One region of the Metabacillus sp. Hm71 genome, then DNA from elsewhere that is predicted to be linked to it. Evidence: riboswitches for the same ligand, from Rfam matches in the RefSeq annotation. Region 1 holds a riboswitch; the other holds the start of a gene.
The links. A riboswitch is a leader RNA that binds a small molecule or an ion and turns the genes downstream of it on or off. The one in region 1 is predicted to bind thiamine pyrophosphate.
Positions count from the first base shown of each region.

Region 2: another riboswitch for thiamine pyrophosphate. It lies ahead of tenI (thiazole tautomerase TenI); the one in region 1 lies ahead of thiT (energy-coupled thiamine transporter ThiT).

Region 1 covers NZ_CM200278.1:4,428,795-4,436,450, reverse strand. The annotation lists gene ACSVDH_RS22020 (DMT family transporter) at 1-232, shown strand, start outside; gene ACSVDH_RS22015 (gluzincin family metallopeptidase) at 229-1,371, opposite strand; gene ACSVDH_RS22010 (hypothetical protein) at 1,507-1,695, opposite strand; gene ACSVDH_RS22005 (SDR family oxidoreductase) at 1,935-2,729, opposite strand; gene thiT (energy-coupled thiamine transporter ThiT) at 2,856-3,425, opposite strand; TPP riboswitch at 3,577-3,682, opposite strand; rRNA gene ACSVDH_RS21995 (16S ribosomal RNA) at 4,064-5,614, shown strand; rRNA gene ACSVDH_RS21990 (23S ribosomal RNA) at 5,982-7,656, shown strand, end outside.
Region 2 covers NZ_CM200278.1:1,235,084-1,242,739, reverse strand. The annotation lists gene ACSVDH_RS06205 (thiazole biosynthesis adenylyltransferase ThiF) at 1-455, opposite strand, end outside; gene ACSVDH_RS06200 (thiazole synthase) at 455-1,222, opposite strand; gene thiS (sulfur carrier protein ThiS) at 1,227-1,430, opposite strand; gene thiO (glycine oxidase ThiO) at 1,440-2,552, opposite strand; gene tenI (thiazole tautomerase TenI) at 2,536-3,165, opposite strand; TPP riboswitch at 3,225-3,334, opposite strand; gene ACSVDH_RS06180 (DegT/DnrJ/EryC1/StrS family aminotransferase) at 3,491-4,582, opposite strand; gene ACSVDH_RS06175 (nucleotide sugar dehydrogenase) at 4,646-5,929, opposite strand; gene ACSVDH_RS06170 (glycosyltransferase family protein) at 6,133-7,092, shown strand; gene ACSVDH_RS06165 (glycosyltransferase family 4 protein) at 7,280-7,656, opposite strand, start outside.

The DNA.
Region 1 (7,656 bases):
AACGCTATTAGGACATTCTCTTTTTAATTGGTCAATAAAATGGGTGAGTACAAATTTGGTTTCAGTCATGATCTTATTTGAGCCTGTTGGGGCTATTATCCTAGCCTATTATGTCCTTGGCGAAAATGTGATTCTATCACAAGTATTTGGCGGATCTATAATTATGGTCGGAATTACATTATTTTTGCTAGAAAATCGGCTTTCTAAAAAAGAATTAAAGCCTGTTAGCTAATTAGCTGCAGGCTCTTTAAAATTAGTCGATTGCTTTGCTTCTTCTAAATAATTCGTTTGTAAATCATCAATAGTGATCCCGGTTGCTCGAGTAAATCCCTTATGAAAATCGTTCGCCTCAGCTGTTTCAACAATAATCTTCTTAATCATTGCTTCTCCATATGTATTTGTTAAAAATTTTATTGCATAATAGCTTTGCAGGTAGACATCGTAATCTTTTAACCGGTATTTTTCCCACTCATCATGTGTTTCAAGCTTTTCAAAGGACGTTTCTTGAAATGGATAATAACGGTGTGTAACGTCATACATAGCAATGTATTCGGCAACACCTTCGTGAAACCATAATGGAATTCTATTAACAAAAAGGCCTTGCTCTTTTATAAATGCTTGTAAGTGGTAATGTGTGTACTCATGCATGATGGTACTCTGGAAGTAAAACGAGCCTGGCATACGATTAGCTAAAATCTCGTCTAAATCAGAAATGGCCACTCCGACAGTATTATTCGGATCATCAAAATAACCCATTGTCTCAATAAGAGAGGTTTTCTTATAAAGATCTTCTGAAGATGAGTGAAGGATTAGGTCAATCTTATTATCCTTAATACGACCAAATAAACTTGTCGTTATCGAATCGGCTTTTTCAAGAATACCTTCAATGATAGGCAAAAGCTCCCTTTCATGTGGTTGATAATAGATATTCACATTTCGATATGTTTTTATTAATTTATTTTCCTTCATTGCTAGATAATCGATTGGCGGGGTTTCGTTTTCTTGAAACGGCAGCATATAAAGTCCGACTTTTTCATCTATCGTAAGGTTTTTGCCAAGCTCTGTAGAAATCATGAAGTTGATGGAAAAGAAGAATACGCTCATTAACGTAAATACGATGGATAAGCAACAAAGGGAAATGAGCCCGCTAATTCCCTTTAGGAAAAGAAGATGAAAATCCTTTTTTATGCTGATAAATGCATATAGGCAATAACAAAAAAGCGTAAATGAAAGAAGTACTAAGATTATGCTAAAAATAAGGTTTATGTTTATGTTCATAAATAAAAATAAGCCTATTAAACTAACAAAAATCACGATAAATGAAATAATGGAGTAAACCAGGTTTTTTATAAAAGTGATAAATATCTTCAATTTGACCTCCTAAATACGATGTATCTTTACTCATATTTATGAGGCAACGTTGGAAAAAATCATGAAATTTGCTATTAAATTTTTGAAAGAAAAAAGACGTTATGCGTGATGCACAACGCCTTAAACTAGTAGGTATTAAACTTGCTGATAAAAAATCGATGATAAATAAGCAAAAGTAAAGCCGAGAGGCATGCAGACAATCACAGCCAATCCTTGAACAGGCCCCTCTTCATTACTAATCCGAATCGCTTCTTTATAACCGTAAGAGAAATGGAATAATGATAAGAAAAATGTTAGTAACATGAGTGCAAATGAAATATTCATCATCAAGTCCTCCGCTTTTTCGTTCTATTCTTTCTATTAATACATGCTAGAACATCGGAAAATATGATAACTTTATTAGGTTTTTTCCTAGAAAGGGTAAACTCTATTAATCGTAAATATGATTAGAGAGAAGGGGAAGGTAGAGAAGAAGGAAGGCAACCTGCTGCTACTATAATAAGGATGGGAGATGCCCTTTTAAGGCAGCTCCCCTTTCGATTTGTAATGTTGCTATGTCTTTTTTATAACAGCGATTCTGCTCCATCAATAAAAATTTCAGTTCCGGTAATGTGACTCGATTCGTCAGAGGCGAGGAAGGAAACGAGTTTGGCAACTTGCTCTGGTTTTCCTGGACCATGTTCCAATGGCTGGCTTCCCTTAGGGTATTCTACAGGTATTTCAATCTTATTAACCTCAGGTGTTTTCTTGGTATTTTTTCCAATATTCGTTTCGATTGCTCCAGGACAAATAACATTTACTCTAATTTTATATTGGGCCAACTCCAATGCTGCCATTTTTGCAAAAGCGATTTGTCCTGCTTTAGATGTACTATAGGCTGACATTCCGGAGGTTGAAAATACGCGGCTTCCGTTAATAGAGCTGGTAATAATAATGCTCCCGCCTTTTTCTTTCATTTTCGGAATAGCATATTTAACCGTTAGAAAAGTACCTTTTAAATTTGTGTGAATCGTTTTATCCCAGTCTTCTGGGTTTAAATCTTCAATTGGAGCAAGAACTCCATTTATTCCTGCGTTTGCAAACACTATATCTAATCCTCCCCAATTTTCTATCGCTTCTTCAATTCCCGCCTTTACCCGTTTTTGGTCGGATAGATCGACATCAGCAATGATTGCCTCTCCCTGAAATTCTTCGATTTCCTTCTTGACCTTTTCTGCATTCTCTTCTTTTATATCCATAAGACAAATCTTTGCTCCTTGTTTTGCCAAATGGATGGCAGCTGCTCGGCCTATTCCTGAGCTGCCGCCAGTTACTACTGCTACCTTATTCGCAAACTTTTTATGCTCAAAAGTAATCATATGGACCTCCAAAAAAATTATTTGTATACTAGTATCTCTAGAAAATTAACTTTTACTTAATAGAAAATTTGTAATTTAAAAACGCAAAAAAAGGCCTGTCACATAAGAGAGACAGACCCATTTGCATTATTGTCTTTTTGTAATTAAACGAGGTGCAGTTAATAATAAAAAACTAATAACGATGGCAGAAACGATAATGGTTGGAATCATATAGGATGCATTATACGCAATCGAATAAAGCAATACGGGCATTCCTTCTGGAGTAAGGGAAGCAAAAAAGAAAACTCCTGCTATGACATGAACAATAAGTCGGAGTACTCCTCCGAGAAAAGTGCCAAGAATTATGAACAATATTACCGATTTACGTTTTTTATTTAGTAAAGCTTGACGAACCTGCTTTAAGAAAATTCCGCCAAAACCAACAACTGTAAAAGCTAAATAGTAATCAAGAAACCCTTGGACTGGATGAATAATATATGGGTTTCCTAGGACAGCTTGCAGAAATCCTAATAAAAGCCCTGTTAATAGCCCTCCCTTTATTCCCCAGCGATAAGCCATAATAAAAACAGGAATCATACCTAAAGAAATCGAACCACCTTGTGGGAGTTTTCCGATTATCCCTGATAATAAATCCAAAAGGAAGGCCAATGCAGATAACATTGCTACCTCAATTAAAAATAATAATCGTTGATTCACTTGCAAACTAAAAACCTCTCTCCTTGCATAAAACCAATAGGCTGCCAAAGCTGTTACTAATATTAATAGAAGAAAAAATGACTACTTTTCGAATGGAAATACAAAAAAGCAATGATTGGAATTGGATTGATGGTACCATTCATTGCTTCTAATTTATAACCATCCACATCCCTACACTAGTGCTAACTAACAGGTTCAAAGGGTCAGAACAATTCCAAATTGTTCAATCTCAGCCACTGGCTCCCCTTGTGGTATATATGCATTTATTTTATTTTGATTTTTACTATACCTTAAACTATTTCGATTAAGCAAGCTTGAATTAATATTACTAAAAGTATGACTGAGAATCTAAAATACAAAGAAAATAATGAAAACAAAAAAGTACTTGATATATATTTTTTGCTGTGTTATATTAAAAAACGCCGCTGCTGAAGTGCGAATAAACAACATTACAATTTTTCATTTATAAAAAAAAGTTGACAAGCATTCAGTAAGATGATATATTGAGAAGGTCGCTTCTGGCGAGAAGATATAACAAATGATCTTTGAAAACTAAACAAAACCAAGCGTGCCAACGTTAATTTCGATTAACAAACAACGTACTAAAATAGTACATTATTATGAGCTATATCAACTCTTTATTGGAGAGTTTGATCCTGGCTCAGGACGAACGCTGGCGGCGTGCCTAATACATGCAAGTCGAGCGAATCTGAGGGAGCTTGCTCCCGATGATTAGCGGCGGACGGGTGAGTAACACGTGGGTAACCTGCCTGTAAGATTGGGATAACTCCGGGAAACCGGAGCTAATACCGGATAACATTTCGAACCGCATGGTTCGAAGTTGAAAGGTGGCTTTTGCTACCACTTACAGATGGACCCGCGGCGCATTAGCTAGTTGGTGAGGTAACGGCTCACCAAGGCAACGATGCGTAGCCGACCTGAGAGGGTGATCGGCCACACTGGGACTGAGACACGGCCCAGACTCCTACGGGAGGCAGCAGTAGGGAATCTTCCGCAATGGACGAAAGTCTGACGGAGCAACGCCGCGTGAGCGAAGAAGGCCTTCGGGTCGTAAAGCTCTGTTGTTAGGGAAGAACAAGTACCGTTCAAATAGGGCGGTACCTTGACGGTACCTAACCAGAAAGCCACGGCTAACTACGTGCCAGCAGCCGCGGTAATACGTAGGTGGCAAGCGTTGTCCGGAATTATTGGGCGTAAAGCGCGCGCAGGCGGTTTCTTAAGTCTGATGTGAAAGCCCACGGCTCAACCGTGGAGGGTCATTGGAAACTGGGGAACTTGAGTGCAGAAGAGGAGAGTGGAATTCCACGTGTAGCGGTGAAATGCGTAGAGATGTGGAGGAACACCAGTGGCGAAGGCGACTCTCTGGTCTGTAACTGACGCTGAGGCGCGAAAGCGTGGGGAGCGAACAGGATTAGATACCCTGGTAGTCCACGCCGTAAACGATGAGTGCTAAGTGTTAGAGGGTTTCCGCCCTTTAGTGCTGCAGCAAACGCATTAAGCACTCCGCCTGGGGAGTACGGTCGCAAGACTGAAACTCAAAGGAATTGACGGGGGCCCGCACAAGCGGTGGAGCATGTGGTTTAATTCGAAGCAACGCGAAGAACCTTACCAGGTCTTGACATCCTTCGCTACTTCTAGAGATAGAAGGTTCCCCTTCGGGGGACGAAGTGACAGGTGGTGCATGGTTGTCGTCAGCTCGTGTCGTGAGATGTTGGGTTAAGTCCCGCAACGAGCGCAACCCTTGATCTTAGTTGCCAGCATTCAGTTGGGCACTCTAAGGTGACTGCCGGTGACAAACCGGAGGAAGGTGGGGATGACGTCAAATCATCATGCCCCTTATGACCTGGGCTACACACGTGCTACAATGGATGGTACAAAGGGCTGCAAGACCGCGAGGTCAAGCCAATCCCATAAAACCATTCTCAGTTCGGATTGCAGGCTGCAACTCGCCTGCATGAAGCCGGAATCGCTAGTAATCGCGGATCAGCATGCCGCGGTGAATACGTTCCCGGGCCTTGTACACACCGCCCGTCACACCACGAGAGTTTGTAACACCCGAAGTCGGTGGGGTAACCGCAAGGAGCCAGCCGCCTAAGGTGGGACAGATGATTGGGGTGAAGTCGTAACAAGGTAGCCGTATCGGAAGGTGCGGCTGGATCACCTCCTTTCTAAGGAAAATGAGGCTCGCTTGGTTTTTGTTTAGTTTTGAGAGATCATCAAGATCTTTCATTATATGTAAAAAAGACATAGGAGTTTAAATGCTTATAGCATTTGTGCATCCTGTGCTTTATGTTCCTTGAAAACTAGATAACGATAATAACAATTCAAGTAATTCACTGAGTTTAAACGCTTAGTTTAGTGATTCTCTTAATTATGTTTAATCAGGACATTAAGTAAGCACTTATGTCTTGAGACAAAGGAGAAGCGAGAAGTTCGAGGCGACGAGTGGTCGAGGAGCGGAGTGTACGGTTTTGGTACATGAGCACCGCAGAACTCGAAGTCAACGAAGAAATTCGACGCTTATCGTTTGTCGAAGGTTAAGTTGTTAAGGGCGCACGGTGGATGCCTTGGCACTAGGAGCCGATGAAGGACGGTACTAACACCGATATGCTTCGGGGAGCTGTAAGTAAGCTTTGATCCGGAGATTTCCGAATGGGGAAACCCACTGTTCGTAATGGAACAGTATCTTTACCTGAATCCATAGGGTAATGAAGGCAGACCCGGGGAACTGAAACATCTAAGTACCCGGAGGAAGAGAAAGCAAACGCGATTTCCTGAGTAGCGGCGAGCGAAACGGAAGAAGCCCAAACCAAGAGGCTTGCCTCTTGGGGTTGTAGGACACTCTATTAGGAGTTACAAAGGAACGGGGTAAATGAAGCGGTCTGGAAAGGCCCGTCATAGAAGGTAACAACCCTGTAGTTGAAACTTCGTTCCCTCCAGAGTGGATCCTGAGTACGGCGGGACACGTGAAATCCCGTCGGAAGCAGGGAGGACCATCTCCCAAGGCTAAATACTCCCTAGTGACCGATAGTGAACCAGTACCGTGAGGGAAAGGTGAAAAGCACCCCGGAAGGGGAGTGAAAGAGATCCTGAAACCGTGTGCCTACAAGTAGTCAAAGCCCGTTAATGGGTAATGGCGTGCCTTTTGTAGAATGAACCGGCGAGTTACGATCCCGTGCAAGGTTAAGTTGAAGAGACGGAGCCGCAGCGAAAGCGAGTCTTAAATAGGGCGAATGAGTACGTGGTCGTAGACCCGAAACCAGGTGATCTACCCATGTCCAGGGTGAAGTTCAGGTAACACTGAATGGAGGCCCGAACCCACGCACGTTGAAAAGTGCGGGGATGAGGTGTGGGTAGCGGAGAAATTCCAATCGAACTTGGAGATAGCTGGTTCTCTCCGAAATAGCTTTAGGGCTAGCCTTGAATTAAGAGTCTTGGAGGTAGAGCACTGATTGGACTAGGGGCCCCCATCGGGTTACCGAATTCAGTCAAACTCCGAATGCCAAAGACTTATGTTCAGGAGTCAGACTGCGAGTGATAAGATCCGTAGTCAAGAGGGAAACAGCCCAGACCACCAGCTAAGGTCCCAAAGTATACGTTAAGTGGAAAAGGATGTGGAGTTGCTTAGACAACCAGGATGTTGGCTTAGAAGCAGCCACCATTTAAAGAGTGCGTAATAGCTCACTGGTCGAGTGACTCTGCGCCGAAAATGTACCGGGGCTAAACGTATCACCGAAGCTGTGGACTGTTCTTTTAGAACAGTGGTAGGAGAGCGTTCTAAGGGCTGTGAAGCTAGACCGTAAGGACTAGTGGAGCGCTTAGAAGTGAGAATGCCGGTATGAGTAGCGAAAGAGGGGTGAGAATCCCCTCCACCGAATGCCTAAGGTTTCCTGAGGAAGGCTCGTCCGCTCAGGGTTAGTCGGGACCTAAGCCGAGGCCGAAAGGCGTAGGCGATGGCCAACAGGTTGAAATTCCTGTACCACCTCCTCACCGTTTGAGCAATGGGGGGACGCAGAAGGATAGGGTAAGCGCGCTGTTGGATTAGCGCGTCCAAGCAGTTAGGCTGACAACGAGGCAAATCCCGTTGTCACATAAGCTGAGCTGTGATGGCGAGGGAACTATAGTACCGAAGTTCCTGATTCCACACTGCCAAGAAAAGCCTCTAGCGAGGTGTGAGGTGCCCGTACCGCAAACCGACACAGGTAGGCGA
Region 2 (7,656 bases), 2.9 Mb from region 1:
TAACTGCCGACACACCCGCCATATACCCACGGGATCCCATGCTTTAATGAAGCATCATTGATTAATAATCTTGTTTCAAAGTTATCTGTTGAATCCACGATCACATCAACACCATCTAACAAGTCTTCTATATTGGCTGATGTTAAATCTTCTACAATGGCATGAACTTCTACTTCAGAATTAATTTGCTGAAGACGTGTTTTAGCAGCTATTGCTTTTGGCATTCGATTTTTTGCATCTTCCTCTGTATAAAGCTGCTGTCTTTGCAAATTGCTCCATTCCACATAATCGCGGTCTATTATCGTTAATTTCCCAATACCGGCACGTGCAATCATTTCCGCATTTGCTGTGCCTAGTGCTCCGGCACCGACAATGAACACATGCTTTTGTTTGATTTTTTCTTGCCCGTTTTCCCCGATTGGCGAAAATAAGATTTGTCTTGAATATCGCTCCATTAAGTGGTCATCATTCCTTCTGTTGGACTGCTTGCTGTTGCATATTCCTTTTTAGGAATTCTGCCGGCTTCAAAGCCAAGTCTTCCGGCCTCGATTGCAAGCTTCATGGCAACGGCCATTTTCACCGGATCCTTTGCCGCAGAAACGGCTGTATTTAATAAAACGCCATCTGCTCCCAGCTCCATGGCACGTGCTGCATCTGCCGGTGAACCGATTCCTGCATCGACAATGACAGGAACATTGGATTGTTCAATGATAAATTTAAGATTTAAAGGATTTAAAATCCCTTGACCAGATCCAATTGGTGAAGCACCAGGCATGATGGCATGAACGCCTAATTCTTCTAATCTTCTTGCTAATACAACATCATCTGATGTATATGGTAAAACAATAAACCCTTCTTCTAACAGCATTTCACTAGCTTTTAATGTTTCTACTGGATCAGGAAGCAACGACCGGTCGCAGCCAATGACTTCAACTTTTATCATATCACATAAGCCAGATGCTTTTGCAAGCTTGGCAATTCTTACTGCTTCCTCTGCCGTTTTAGCCCCTGCTGTATTTGGAAGAAGCGTATACTTAGAAAGATCTAACTGCTCTAAAAAGTTTGGCTGTGATGCTTCAAAGATATTCATACGGCGAACCGCAAACGTTAGGATTTCTGCCTCTGATTGTGCAACAGCTTCCTTTTGAATTTCAAATGACGGATATTTCCCAGTTCCCAATAATAATCTTGAGTTAAATTGTTTATCTGCAATGTTTAACATTGGCTCATCCTCCTCCTACAAAATGAACAAATTCAACTTCATCACCGTTTTGGATTGATGTCGTTTCATATTGATCTTTTAAAATAATTTCTCGATTATGCTCGACAATGACAAGACGGTCCTCCAGCTTGTAATGTGCTAGCAGTTGCTGAATCGTCGTAACATCATTTCCCAGCTCGACAATTTCTCCATTTAACTTAATGCTCATTTTCCCACCTCACGCCTGTACATAAATTCGGTTGATCGAAAATGCCCTTATATAGTCTTCATTTTGCTGCCTGTTCAAAATCAGATCCCTTATCATCATCCCTGTTTGCGGGGCTAAAAGGATACCGTTTCGATAATGTCCTGTTGCAAAATAAATCTGTTCTCCTTCAGGATGCTGACCAATATATGGTTTTCCATCATGTGATTGCGGCCTTAATCCAGCCCATGTCTCAACCAGTTGAGCTGATTTTAACTCCGGCAAGAGTGGTGCCACTTTTTCAATAAGAGACTGGATTCCTCCGATTGTCGGCTCAGTACTCCAATCATCCTCAACCATAGTTGCCCCGATAACAAATCTGCCATCACCCTTTGGAACGATATAACAATGATCATAAAAAATCGTTCGCTCTAAGCCGATTTGATTGCTTTTTACAGAAAGACATTCTCCTTTTACAGGCTTCATCCCAGCGTTAATACCCAACTGGTTAAAAAAGTGCCCGCTCCAAACGCCATTTGCGACAACAACCTTGCTGCAAGTGAAATCGGCAAGCGGGGTAGAAAGCATATATTCGTTTGCAGCACTCTTCTTGATTGTATGGACAGGAGTATTCTCTAAAATAGTTGCACCTAGCAAACTAGCAGACTTTGCAAAAGCCGCACAAACATGTTTTGGTGAAACATGGCCATCCTCTGGGATGTAAAGGGCCCCTTTAATCCCTGCAGATAACATTGGCTCATGCTCAAGCACTGTTTCTTTTTCATGCCATGCTACTGTTTCATATTGTGTTACCGCTTCTTTTAAGGAACGTGCTTCAGCATCCGTCATGGCGATCTTGTACATGCCTTTATCGACAAGCTGAATATTAATTTGCGATAATTCTGAAAGCTCATCCCTCAGGACACGATAGTGGCGCTGACTCTCCTTTGCGAACTGAAAGAAGGCATCATTATTTTCAAGCTCAGAGTTTGCACCAAGCATCCCTGCCGCAGCTCTTGTTGCCCCGGTACCGATCTTATTTCCCTCTAACACAAGGACAGATACGCCCTCTTTCGCCAGCTGATAGGCTATCGATTGACCAATGATTCCGCCGCCGATGATGCCTACATCATAATGCTTTTTCATTTGATTTCACCTCCGTTAAGCTTTTCTTAATTTCCCGCAAGGCATGACGAGGTTCACTGCTTGACATAACATAGGACATCACCGCAACCCCGCCAGCCTTTAATCCCGAAAGCTTTTGAACAGTTTCAGGGGTCATTCCGCCAATGGCGATAACCGGAATTTCGATCCTTTCACATATTTCAGCGAATTGAGGTATGCCCCGTGGTGCTAGACCAGCCTTTGAGTTAGTTGTAAACACGTGTCCAAACAACAAATAATCTGCACCAGCTTCTTCAGCCTCTATTGCTTCCTGCAGAGAATGAACCGAACGGCCAATCCTTAAGGATGGTCTTAGCTTTCTTACCTTTTCAATGGAAAAGCTATGACCAGGCAAATGGATATTAAATAAATCGTTTAATATTGCTGCATCAACGCGATCATTGATCACAATCTTTTTCTTAGGGACTCCACCGGTTATCAGAATTGAAACAATTTCCATTAGTTCTGAGGCTGTTTTCGTTCTTTCACGAATGTGAATATAATCTGCTTCTTCGTGAAAGCGTAAGATTTGTTTCGTTAATTCCTCAACCGTTTGCTTCCCATCTGTAATGACATGAATTTCCAAGTTTTTCACTTCCAATAAAAAAACCACTTTCCTATAGGTAAGAAAGTGGTTTACATACATAATTAGAATATGCCGTAATTCCACTTCCCTACGCTGGTACAAACCAGATCAGGTTATAAGGGTTTAAAAGAAACACTTTAATCTCAGCCCCTCAATTGGGGATCCCCTAGCGGTTTTCATCATTATTTACTTATCTCTATCATACCAAATGTTTCTCAACTTTCAAGAAAAAATTCATCAAATAAGCTCAAGTTCTTTCAGGTCCTGAAAAACAGTTCAGATTTTTTACTATCTATATATAATTTAACTAGATTAAATTTTTATCTAAACTCTATTATTTTTCAAAAAACTCTTTAATGCTCGATATAATTCTTTTCTGTTCCGAAAGTGTTAATACTGGGTAAATAGGGAGAGCTAAAATCCTTTTTGAAATATTCTCTGTTATAGGAAAATCGCCTTCTTTATACTTTAAATATTTGAATGCTTCTTGAAGATGAAGTGGAATTGGATAATAGATAGCTGTAGCAATATTTTTATTATTTAAAAATAGAGATAGTTCATCACGTTTATTGGTTTCTATACAGTATTGATGGAAAGTATGCTCTCTGGCTTGGAATATTGATGGGGTTTTTACGATTCTATTTAGTTTCTCGGTATATCTTTTAGCAATTTCTCTTCTTCTTTTTAAAAACTCATCCAAGTATTTTAATTTTTCAATTAAAATAGCAGCTTGAATATCATCTAATCGACTGTTATGACCAATTACTTTATGAATATATTTATGTTTACTACTACCATGATTTCTTAGTTCAATGATTTTTTCATATAAATCTCTTTCGTTGGTAACTATCATCCCAGCGTCTCCAAAAGCCCCTAAATTTTTAGATGGAAAAAATGAAAAACACCCCACATGACCGATAGATCCAACTCTTTTCCCCTTATATTCTGTACCAATTGCCTGACAAGCATCTTCTATAACTTTAAGATTATGTTTTTTAGCAATGTCCATAATTGAATCCATTTCTGCAGGATATCCAAATAAATGGACAATAATTACAGCTTTGGTTTTCGACGTTACTGCTTCCTCTATTTTTTTAGGATCAATATTATAAGTATTTTGATCAATATCTACAAATACTGGTTTTGCACCTGAGAGTGCAATAGATTCTGCAGTAGCAAAAAAAGTAAAAGGAGTTGTAATAACTTCATCTCCCTCCCCAATTTTTAGCGCTTTAAGTGCTAAAAGAAGGGCATCACTTCCATTTGCTACTCCAATCGCATAAGAGGTTTTAATATACTTAGCTATACAATTTTCAAGCTCTTTTCCCTTACTCCCTAAAATATAAGAACCACTATCAAGAACTTCTTTAACAGCCTTATAGATTGGTTCCTTTATCAATTCTAATTCCTTCTTTAAATCAAGCATGGGAATCACTTTAAAAACCTGCCTTTATCTATATTTTATCCCTTTACATCATTGAAATTTTAATTAGTTACCTATACCTTTATATTCAATCCCTAATTTTTCAATTTCATTTTTATTTAAAACATTTCGTCCATCTATGATCAGCTTACAATTTGAAAAGTTTTCAAACTTTAATTCTCTATATTCATCATGAAATGCCTGTAATATGATTATGTCAATATTTTTTACCATCTCATCCTCCAATGATAAAGGAGTAACCCCATAAGATGAGATCTCGAGGTTAGTATACAGTGGATCGTTTATAAATATATTTGCTTCTTTTTGTTTTATTAAATCAACTAATAATAATGTAGAAGATTTAAATACTTCCTTAACATTTTCTCTAAAAGAAAGACCTAAAATGAGTATATTTTGTTTTTTTATATCCCCAATTTCTTTTTCAATTAATTTAACAGCATATTTTGACATACTATCGTTAATTTTTCTGGCTGTAAAAATTAAACCGTTTGCCAATCCCCTATTAATAAAAAAGTAGGGATAAACCGGGATACAATGTCCTCCTACACCTACTCCTGGATAATGTAAATTAGAAAATGGTTGACTATTACCAGCTTTTATTACTTCTAACATACTAACTCCTTTTTGATCAGCATATACAGCTAACTCATTTGCTAAAGCAATATTTACGTCGCGATAAACAGATTCTGCAACTTTAGTAAACTCTGCTGTTTCAAGATTACTTACTTTTATTACTTTACAATTTAAAGCTTTTGCATAAAAGTTTGAAGCCAATTCTAAACTTCTTTCGTTAATTCCACCAACAATCTTTGGATATTCTTTTAGATTATTAAGAATATGATTTGAATAAACTCTTTCAGGACTATAGGCTAAATAAAAGTCATTCCCCATTTTCAATCCTGATATTTCTTCAATCTTTTTACCAAATCGATTTCTTGTATCACCAGTAGGGATGGTAGTCTCAAAAATAACAAGAGTTCCCTTCCTTATTCCTTTAGCAATCTCATATACGGCTGAATCAATAAATTGGTAATTCACATTATTGTTATCATCAATTAGTACTGGAACAATGACAACAACTACTTTAGATTTACTTACCGCATCAACTGTATTTATTGTTGCTGTCAATGTTTTAGCCTGATGGGCTTTTTCCAATAGCGTATTTAATCCTGGCTCATTTGTAATATGGGATTTCCCCATATTAACTAGGGAAACTATCTTTTTATTTATATCCGCTCCATTAACATAAAAACCATTGTTAGAAAAAACAGCTGCCAATGGCAATCCAATCTTCCCTAAACCCACTACTGCTACAGTATTATGCTCCAATCTTTAACCTCCTTGATTTACAATAAGAGTTAAACAATTACTTCCATAATTTTAGTTTATGGTTTTTATAGAATATATGTTTAGACACCTTACTTATTTTTGATTATTTCTTTTTATTGTGTGAAATTACCAAATAAAAATATTATTTTTTTCTTTTTTTCATATATTGTTAAAAGCAACATAAAAAGGGGTGTTAACCAATTATGATGAAGAAAATAAAAATTTTAGTGTTTATTAAACCATTTTGGAAAAGGCTAGCTAAACATAAAGTAAAATTTGACATGATCAAAGCATTTGAAGAATATGCCAATATTTTTTATTGGTATAATGACGGTGATATCGAACAGATCCTTAAAAACCTATTAGAAAATCATAATTTCAAACCAGATTTTATATTTTTATACGATAACTCTCTTATTGACCTTGCACCAACTATCTCAGGTTTAAACAAAATAGCTATACCTAAAGGGTACTTAATAATAGATGTCTATTGGCCGACTAAGAAACAAGTAAAAATACAATTTATAGAGGATAACAAAATTGATTTGATTTTTTCAGTAACTAAAGAAGCTTTCTTAAATGTCTTTCCACAATATAAAAGTAAATTCAGATGGTTACCATTTTCCATTAACCCGCATGTATTCAAAGATTGGCAACTAATAAAAAACATTGATTGTCTTCTTATGGGATTAATTAATTTTCCTTCAAAGAATACTTACCCATTTAGAAAGACTGTTTTAGAAGTCATGAGGAACAAAGAAGGTTTTGTTTATCATCAACATCCTGGTCATACAGTAAATTATGAAGAAAAGGCCTTTGTTAATGAAAAATATGCAAAAGAAATAAATCGGTCAAAGATTTTTTTTACCTGTGGAAGTAAATATTACTATCCAGTTTTGAAGTTTTTTGAGGTACCCGCTTGTAGAACCTTACTCTTAGCGGAACCGAATCAAGATATATTGGAACTGGGATTTGAAGATGGAGTGAATTTTGTAGCCTGTAATCAATTTAATTTTGAGGAAAAAGCAATATATTACCTTAAAAACGAAAAAGAGAGAAAGAGAATTACAGATAATGGATACCATTTAATACACACAAACCATACTAATAGAGTTCGGGCATTGCAATTTATAAATTATGTTAAAGATTATATAGAGAAATAATTTCATTAATCATCAATATAATACAGATTCCCACTCCTAGAAAAGTTATTAGTTTATATACGTCCATAAACCAACCCTTATGTTTCGGATATATTTTATTTCTAAGTTTGTAAGATACTCTAAAATAAAAAAGATGGTGTTTTTTAAGTTGAAAACACCATCTTAATATTATTTACAATTTAAAAATTTATATCTTATTATAAAGATCTATCAATTGTTTAGCTACAATATTAGCATCATAATGTTTTTCAACATATTTTCTCCCTTTAACACCAAGATTGTACCTTTCCGTCGGATTTGACAATATATGTTCCAAAACATTATAGATCGTTATCGGACTCGCATTAACAATTGGCAAATTAGAAGGATATGTTTTAATTAAATCGTCTCTAATAAAACAAATGACGGGTTTCCCCAAAGCCATTGCTTCTAGGCTAACTATACCAAAAGCTCCTATACATAATTGGTCAATAATAATATCTGCCTGACGATAAAGTTGTAACGCCCTTTCATTCTTCATTTTTTCTATAAGCTTAAATTCAAATAAATATCCAGCCGCTTTTA